DNA from 2 places in the Chelatococcus sp. XZ-Ab1 genome. Region 1 is predicted to be linked to the other one. Evidence: predicted binding sites of a transcription regulator. Region 1 holds the regulator's gene; the other holds the start of a gene.
What was found. The regulator PhoB, encoded in region 1, activates phosphate uptake and scavenging genes when phosphate is short. The targets are predictions, from matches to a motif close to TGTCATNNANCTGTCAT.

Region 1 (4,190 bases):
TTATCATGAACGGTCTCGCCATCCTGCTGCGCCGCCGCTTCGAGCGCCGCTGGTGAGCCGCGTCGCGGGCCGAAGGGAGTTCTCAATGATGACGACGATGCCGAACATCGAGCTGGCGAAGGCCACGGTGGCCGAAGTCGCGGACGAGGCAGCGACGAAGGTCGTGGCCCGCGAGGTCAACGTCTATTACGCCGACAAGCACGCCTTGCACGATGTCTCGATTGACATTCCTGAGAAGGCGGTCACCGCCTTCATCGGCCCGTCCGGCTGCGGCAAGTCCACCTTCCTACGCTGCATCAACCGGATGAACGACACGATACCGATCTGCCGCGTCAGCGGCCGCATCGAGATCGACGGCAGCGACATCTATGACCGGAATCTCGACCCGGTGCAGTTGCGGGCGAAGGTCGGCATGGTGTTCCAGAAGCCGAACCCCTTCCCCAAGTCGATCTACGAGAACGTCGCCTACGGGCCGCGCATCCACGGGCTCACGAGCTCCAAGGCCGACCTCGACGAGGTCGTCACCATGAGCCTCAAGCGCGCCGGTCTCTATGAGGAGGTGAAGGACCGTCTCGCCTCGCCGGGCACCGGCCTCTCCGGCGGCCAGCAGCAGCGCCTGTGCATCGCCCGTGCCATCGCCGTCAATCCCGAGGTCATCCTCATGGACGAGCCGTGTTCGGCGCTTGATCCCATCGCCACGGCAAAGATCGAGGAGTTGATCGACGAATTGCGCGAGAACTACACCATCGTCATCGTCACGCACTCGATGCAGCAGGCGGCGCGCGTCTCGCAGCGCACGGCGTTCTTCCACCTCGGCAAGCTCGTGGAAGAGGGGCCGACGGAGCAGATCTTCACGGCGCCGCAGGACAAGCGGACGCAAGACTACATCACTGGGCGCTTCGGCTGAGGCTGCCGCAGCAACAAGGATTGCCGACGATGACCGATCATATCGTCAGCTCGTACGACGTCGAGCTCGATACCCTGCGCAGCAAGATCGCCGAGATGGGTGGCATCGCCGAGAAGATGCTGGGCGATGCGACGATAGCCCTCGTGCGGCGCGATGCAGCCCTCGCCCAGGCGGTCATCGCCGTTGACGAGCGGCTCGATGCCCTGCAACACGACGTCGAGGAACGCGCCGTGCTCACCATCGCCAAGCGCCAGCCGATGGCGGTCGACCTGCGCGAGATCGTCTCCGCCATCCGCGTGGCGGGCGATATCGAGCGCGTCGGCGACCTCGCCAAGAACACCGCCAAGCGTGTCGTCGCCATCAGCAACGAGATGCAGCCGCAGAAGATCGTCGGTGGCGTGCAGCACATGAGCGACCTCGTGCAGGCCCAGCTCAAGGATGTGCTCGACGCCTATGCGCAGAAGGACACGGCCCGCGCGCTCGACGTGTGGCAGCGCGACGATCGCATCGACGCGCTCTACACCTCGATCTTCCGCGAACTGCTGACCTACATGATGGAAGACCCGCGCAACATCAGCTTCTGCACGCATCTCCTGTTCCTCGCCAAGAACATCGAGCGCATCGGCGACCACACCACCAACATCGCCGAGACCATCCACTATCTTGTCACCGGAAAGCCGCTCGCCGCCGAACGGCCGAAGAGCGACGACTCGAGCTTCACCACCGTGCCGGTCTCCGGCCGGCAGTAAGTGTCGATCACGCGCCAGCGTCCACCACGGAAGGACCGATGGGACCCCGTATCCTCATCGTCGAAGACGAAGAGCCGCTCACACTCCTCCTGCGCTACAACCTCGAGGCCGAAGGCTATACCGTCGATGCCGTCGCGCGCGGTGACGAGGCCGAGGTGCGCCTGCGCGAGCAGGTCCCGGACCTCGTGCTGCTCGACTGGATGCTGCCGGGACTGTCCGGCATCGAGCTATGCCGGCGCTTGCGTGCCCGCCGGGAAACGGAACGGCTGCCCGTCATCATGCTCACCGCCCGGGGCGAGGAGGGCGAGCGCGTGCGCGGTCTCGCGACCGGCGCGGACGATTACGTCGTCAAGCCCTTCTCCGTACCGGAGCTCCTGGCGCGCGTGCGTGCCCTGCTGCGCCGCGCCAAGCCGGGCCATGTGGCCACCGTGCTCACCGCCGGCGATATCGAGCTCGACCGCGAGACCCGGCGCGTACGCCGTTCTGGCCGCGAGCTTCACCTCGGCCCCACCGAGTTCAAGCTGCTCGAGTTCCTGATGCAGAGCCCCGGCCGTGTCTTCACGCGCGAGCAGTTGCTCGACGGCGTCTGGGGCCACGACGTCTATATCGACGAGCGCACGGTGGACGTGCATGTCGGACGCCTGCGCAAAGCCATCAACCGGGCCCGCAAGCCGGACCCGATCCGCACGGTGCGCGGCGCCGGCTATTCCTTCGACGAGACCTTTTCGCACGCGGAGTGAAGCGCGATGCTGCCGCCATCCCCCGGTGCGGCCAGCAAAGAGGCCGGAGCGGCCCGCTCCGGCCTCTTTGCTGGCCGCTTCTGTCCCCGGTCAGGAGCGCATCACCTTCTTCTCGCGCCGACGGTCCGCCGCCGGCTGGTAGGCGATGCGCGCATGGTGCGCGCAATAGGGCATGCCGAGGAGGGAGCGCGCGCCGCAGAAGCGGAAGTCCGGCGTCGTCGGGTCACCCATCGGCCAGCGGCACATGGCTTCCCGCAGCTCCATGATGGTCACGCGCTCGCTCAGCGGCACGACCACCTCGTCCTGGGGCTGGAACTGTTCCTGCGGCACCGCCTCGGTCTCGAGCTCGGGCGCCGCGGCGAGGGCTGTGTTGCCGCGCACGACGGTCTGGCCCGATGGCTGCGTCATAGGATGGCTCGGGCTGCGTGTGTGCGCGGCCTTCCGCGGCCGGGAGGCCGCCGGTGCCGCCGACTTGGCGCGGCCGGAAAGCCCGAGGCGATGCACCTTGCCGATGACGGCATTGCGCGTCACGCCGCCGAGCTCAGCGGCGATCTGGCTGGCGCTAAGGCCTTCGGTCCAGAGCTTGCGCAGCAGCTCCACCCGCTCGTCGCTCCAGGTATTGCTCTGATCGCTCATCGCTCTCTCCGCCCGGCTCGTTCCGGCGCGCGCAAGGGGAGCGCGAAAGAGGCTCTCGCCTCGTCGCATCCTGCTGCAGGTAGCGCCGATAGGGAATTGGCCACACGATATGTCGTGGTCTGTGGCTCGGAAGCTACAATATGAGGGAAGGCACGAGCAAGGCTTCGCGCCGGCCGATCTGCGTTTTCCCCAAGATCGTGACAGCAATCGGGCGCCGGCTGATCGATCGTATCAATGCGATTGAATTGACAGTCCCTGTGACCCATCTAAAATTGTGGACGGTGCCGCCCCTGCCCGGGCGGCACTTTGATTTTCGGGAAAATCCGAGGCGTCCGGCGGCAGGCCGGCGCCTCATCGCGGAGACGAGAGACGTGACTTCGCCGCTTCTGCAGACCTATGCGCGGGCCGACATCGAATTCGAGAAGGGCGAGGGCGCGTGGCTCGTGACGCGAAGCGGCGAGCGATACCTCGATTTCGGCGCCGGCATCGCTGTCAACGCCCTCGGCCATTGCCATCCGCATCTCGTCGAGGCGTTGACCGCGCAGGCCGGCAAGCTCTGGCACACGTCGAACCTCGTGCGCATCCCCGAGGGCGAGCGGCTCGCCCAGCGGCTGGTCGATGCGACTTTCGCCGACAATGTCTTCTTCACCAATTCCGGCGCCGAGGCGCTGGAATGCGCCATCAAGATGGCCCGGCGCTACCATTCGTCCAAGGGCCAGCCCGAGCGCTTCCACATCGTCACCTTCGAGGGCGCCTTCCACGGCCGCACGCTGGCGACCATCGCCGCCGGCGGCCAGAAGAAATATCTCGAGGGCTTCGGCCCCAAGGTCGAAGGCTTCGACCAGGTCGCCTTCGGCGACTGGGAGGCGCTCGAGGCCGTCGTCGGCCCGCAGACCGGCGCCATCCTCATCGAGCCGATCCAGGGCGAGGGCGGCATCCGCGCCGTCGCGCCCGAGGCGTTGCGCCGCCTGCGCAAATTCTGCGACGAGCGGGGCCTCCTCCTCATCCTCGACGAGGTGCAGAGCGGCGTCGGCCGCACGGGCAAGCTCTTCGCGCACGAATGGGCCGGCATCACGCCGGACATCATGGCGGTGGCCAAGGGCATCGGCGGCGGCTTCCCCATGGGTGCCTGCCTCGCCACCGCCGAGGCGGCGAGCG
Region 2 (4,190 bases), on a different contig from region 1:
CGGCCTTCGCCGGCCGCAGCTTCGCGGCGGGCCTCTACGAAAAGATCGTGGCGCGCGTCACCATGGCGGTGAAGCCGGAGGATGCGCGCAACGCCGGCATCGTGGACCTGGCGCTCGCGCCCCGGAACGCCGCCGGCGAAGTGGTCTTCTCGACAGACGTGCACATCCTGAAGCCGGCCGATCCCGCGCGCGGCAACGGCAAGCTCCTCTACGAAGTCACCAACCGCGGCCGCAAGCTCGGGCTCAGCCTGCTGAACGATGCCCCGATGGTGAATGACCCGGCCTCGGCCGCCGATGCCGGCAACGGCTTCCTCATGGACCAGGGCTACACGCTCGTCTGGAGCGGATGGCAGGGCGACCTCGCGACCGCCGGCGGGCTTCTGGGCCTCGACGTGCCGACCGTGCCCGGCGTGACGGGGGAGAGCCGCGAGGAATTCGTCTTCGACGACACCAAGGGCACAGAGGGACCGGCGGTTGCCGTCGATCTCTCCTACCCGGCGGCCGATCCTGATCCCGCAAAGGCGCGGCTGACCGTGCGAGCCCGGGAGGGCGATGCGCGCGAGACGCCGGCCGGCCTCTCCTTCACCTATCTGAGCCCGACCCGCATCGAGATTACGAAGGCGCCAGGCTTCGATGCGGGCGCCATCTACGAGTTCATCTACACGGCAAAGAACCCGAAGGTCATGGGCCTCGGCTTTGCCGCCGTGCGCGACCTCGTCTCCTTCCTGCGCTACGAGGGCGCGGCGCCGGACGGGAGCGCCAATCCTCTCGCCACGGACGGCGCGCCGGCCTTGAAGGCCGCCTATGCCATCGGCATCTCCCAGAGCGGCCGCTTCCTGCGCGATCTCCTCTACCAGGGGTTCAACGACGACGAGAGCGGGCGGCCCGTGTTCGACGGCCTGATGCCGCATATCGCCGGCGCGCGCAGAACCTTCACCAATGCGCGCTTCGCCCAGCCGGGCCGCTATTCGCGCGATCACGAGGACCATCTTTATCCGGGCGACGCCTTCCCGTTTTCCTATGCGACGAGCCTCGATCCGATCGGCGGCACCACGGACGGCATCCTGAAGCGCTGCGAGGCCGCCGGCTCCTGCCCCAAGGTGATCCAGACCGACACCGACACGGAGGCGGTGCAGGCGCGCCTGTCGCTCGTCGTCACCGACACGGCCGGCAAGCCCCTGGCGCTGCCGGAGAACGTGCGCGCCTATTACTTCGCCGGGCTGCCGCACTTCACGCCCTTCGGCGCCAAGTCCGCGCCGGTGGCGGCCTGCCAGCTGCCCTCGAACCCGCTGCATGCGGGCGCGCCCATGCGCGCGCTGCTCGTCGCGCTCGACGCCTGGGTAACCGAGGGCCGGGAGCCGCCGCCGAGCCGCTATCCGGGCCTGGAAGAAGGCACGCTCGTCGCGGCGCAGGAGGCCGGCTACGACAACATTCCCGGCCTGAAATTCGCGGGCGAGCACAACGAAAAGTCGCTCGTCGACCATACGCGCATGCCGCCCGTCGCAGGACCGGCCTATCCCGTCTTCCTGCCGCGCGTCGATGCCGACGGGCATGCGGTCGCGGGCATCCGCCTGCCGGTGATCGAGGCGCCGACGGCGACCTATCTCGGCTGGAACCTGCGCAAGGCGGGCTTCGCCGAGGGCGCCATCTGCGGCCTGACCGGCTCCGAAATCCCGCTCGCCCGCACCAGGGCGGCGCGGCAGGAGGCCGGCGACGGGCGCCTGTCGCTGGAGGAGCGCTATCCCGATCATGCCGCCTATGTGGCGGCGGTCTCCGCCGCGGCGCGCAAGCTCGTTGACGAGCGGCTGATGCTGCCGGCGGACGCGGACACCATCGTCCGTGCCGCGGAAGCCTCCGACGTCGCCCGCTGAGGCCGGATCAGCCGCCGTACTTCTCGAGGAAGGCCTCGACCGACAGCGCGCGGAAGTCGGGCAGGGCGGCGTGCAGGCGCTCATGGCTCCAGTCCCACCAGGCGAGCGCCATGAGCCGCTCGGCGACGGCGGCCGGGAAACGGGGCCTGATGGGCCTGGCCGGCACGCCCGCGACGATGGCGTAGGGCGCGAGGTCCTTCGTGACGACGGCGCCGGAGCCGACGACGGCGCCGGTGCCGATCGTCACCCCCGGCATCACCGTGACGCCGTGGCCGATCCACACGTCATGGCCGAGGGTGACGGGCTGGGCCCGGCGCCAGTCGAAGAACCCGCTCTCGTCCTCCTCTCCCTCGAAATAGGCCGAGGCGCGGTAGGTGAAGTGGGACTGACTCGCCCGCCACATGGGGTGGTTGCCCGGGTTGAGCCGCACCTGGGCGGCGATGGAGCAGAACTTGCCGATCGTGGTGTAGATGACGTCGCCGTCGTTCACAATGTAGCTGTAGTCGCCCATCGTCGTCTCGACGAGGCTCGTGCGCGCGCCGACTTCCGTGTAGCGGCCGAGCGTCGAGTGCAGCACGCTGGCGGTCGGGTGGATCGTCGGCGTTTCGCCGAGGCGCTTGCCCATCATTCGTCTCCCGGGAGGTGGCGCGCAGGTTTCGTGTGCCGATGTGACGCTGTTGTGACGGTATCAACAGTATTGAAAAGTTGTTATATGGCAAATTGATCAATTTATTGATTGTCATGATAGTGTCGTCTGCTCGATCTAGCTAACGCAGCAATCATGGAGGTTGCTGCATGCTGGTTCTCGAAGGCGTCAGCCGACGTTTCGGTGCGAAAGTGGCTGTCGACAAAGTCGAGCTGACCGTGGTTCCCGGCTCCTTCGTGGGCGTCATCGGCCGCTCCGGCGCCGGCAAGTCGACGCTGCTGCGCATGATCAACCGGCTGGTCGACCCGAGTGACGGGCGCATCCGCTGCGGCGATGTGGACGTGACGGGCCTCAGGGGCCGTGAGCTGCGCGACTGGCGGGCGCGCTGCGCCATGATCTTCCAGCAGTTCAACCTCGTCGGCCGGCTCGACGTGCTCACCAACGTGCTCATGGGCCGGCTCAATGCCGCGCCCTCGGCGAAATCCCTCGTGCGCCTGTGGGGGGTGGAGGACAAGGCGATCGCGCTCGCGGCGCTCGAGCAGTTCGACATCGCCGGGCTCGCGGCGCAGCGCGCGGATTCTCTGTCCGGCGGCCAGCAGCAGCGGGTGGCCATTGCCCGCGCGCTCGCGCAGTCGCCCGAGATCATCCTGGCCGACGAGCCGATCGCCTCGCTCGATCCGCGCAACACGCGCATCGTCATGGACGCGCTGCAGCGCATCAACCGCACCTACGGCATCACCGTCATCTGCAATCTGCATTCGCTCGAACTGGCGCGCGGCTACTGCGACCGTCTGGTCGGCATGGCGGCCGGCCGCGTCGTCTTCGACGGCCTGCCGGAAAGTCTGACCGACGACGTCGCGCGCGAGCTATACGGGCTCGAGGCCGCCGACGTCATCGGCGAGGGCGCCACATCCACGGCGGCATCCGGGTGGGGCGCCCATTCCCCTGTCTCGATCCCGGCCTGAGCGCCGCGACGAACAAGGGCGCGGTGATCCGCGCCTGATGTCAATCTTGAGGAGAGACCACGATGTTGAACCGCCGCGCCCTCATCGGTGCCGCCGCCGCGTCCTTCGCCTTCGCCGGCATGGCCCAGATTCCGGCCTTCGCTGGGGACTGGAAGGCGAAGTATCCCGAGCTCATCTTCGCCGTCATCCCGGCCGAGAACGCCTCGGGCGTGAACGAGCGCTACGACGACTTCGTCGCCTATCTGTCGAAGGAACTCGGCGTGCCGGTGAAGCTGCGCATCGCCAACGACTATGCGGCGGTGATCGAGGGCCAGAAGGCCGGCAACATCCACATCGCCTACTACGGCCCGGCCTCGCTCTCCCGCGCCGTCAAGGTGACGAACGGCGGCGTCGAGCCCTTCGTGACGACGATCAACTCCGACGGGACGGTCGGCTATTATTCCGTCGCTTATGTGAAGGCCGACAGCCCGTACCAGTCGATCGACGACCTCAAGGGCAAGAACCTCGGCCTCGTCGACCCCAACTCGACCTCGGGCAACAACGTGCCGCGCTTCGCCCTCGACAAGCAGGGCATCGATCCCGAGCAGTTCTTCGGGAAGGTCGTCTATGCCGGCAGCCATGAGAACGCCGTTACCGCGCTCGAGCAGGGCACGGTCGACGTCGCCTTCAACTGGTGGAACTCCGAGAACGACTCCAACCTGACGCGCA

Region 2: the regulator PhoB is predicted to act here: its motif matches at 2,609-2,625, upstream of phnC (phosphonate ABC transporter ATP-binding protein).

The regions. Positions count from the first base shown of each region.
Region 1 covers NZ_JARKII010000007.1:170,391-174,580, forward strand. Annotated here, with positions in the region: gene pstA (phosphate ABC transporter permease PstA) at 1-56, shown strand, start outside; gene pstB (phosphate ABC transporter ATP-binding protein PstB) at 98-907, shown strand; gene phoU (phosphate signaling complex protein PhoU) at 937-1,656, shown strand; gene phoB (phosphate regulon transcriptional regulator PhoB) at 1,695-2,396, shown strand; gene P2T65_RS12295 (GcrA family cell cycle regulator) at 2,487-3,032, opposite strand; gene P2T65_RS12300 (aspartate aminotransferase family protein) at 3,404-4,190, shown strand, end outside.
Region 2 covers NZ_JARKII010000013.1:83,174-87,363, forward strand. Annotated here, with positions in the region: gene P2T65_RS17945 (alpha/beta hydrolase domain-containing protein) at 1-1,871, shown strand, start outside; gene P2T65_RS17950 (DapH/DapD/GlmU-related protein) at 1,879-2,499, opposite strand; gene phnC (phosphonate ABC transporter ATP-binding protein) at 2,667-3,482, shown strand; gene phnD (phosphonate ABC transporter substrate-binding protein) at 3,545-4,190, shown strand, end outside.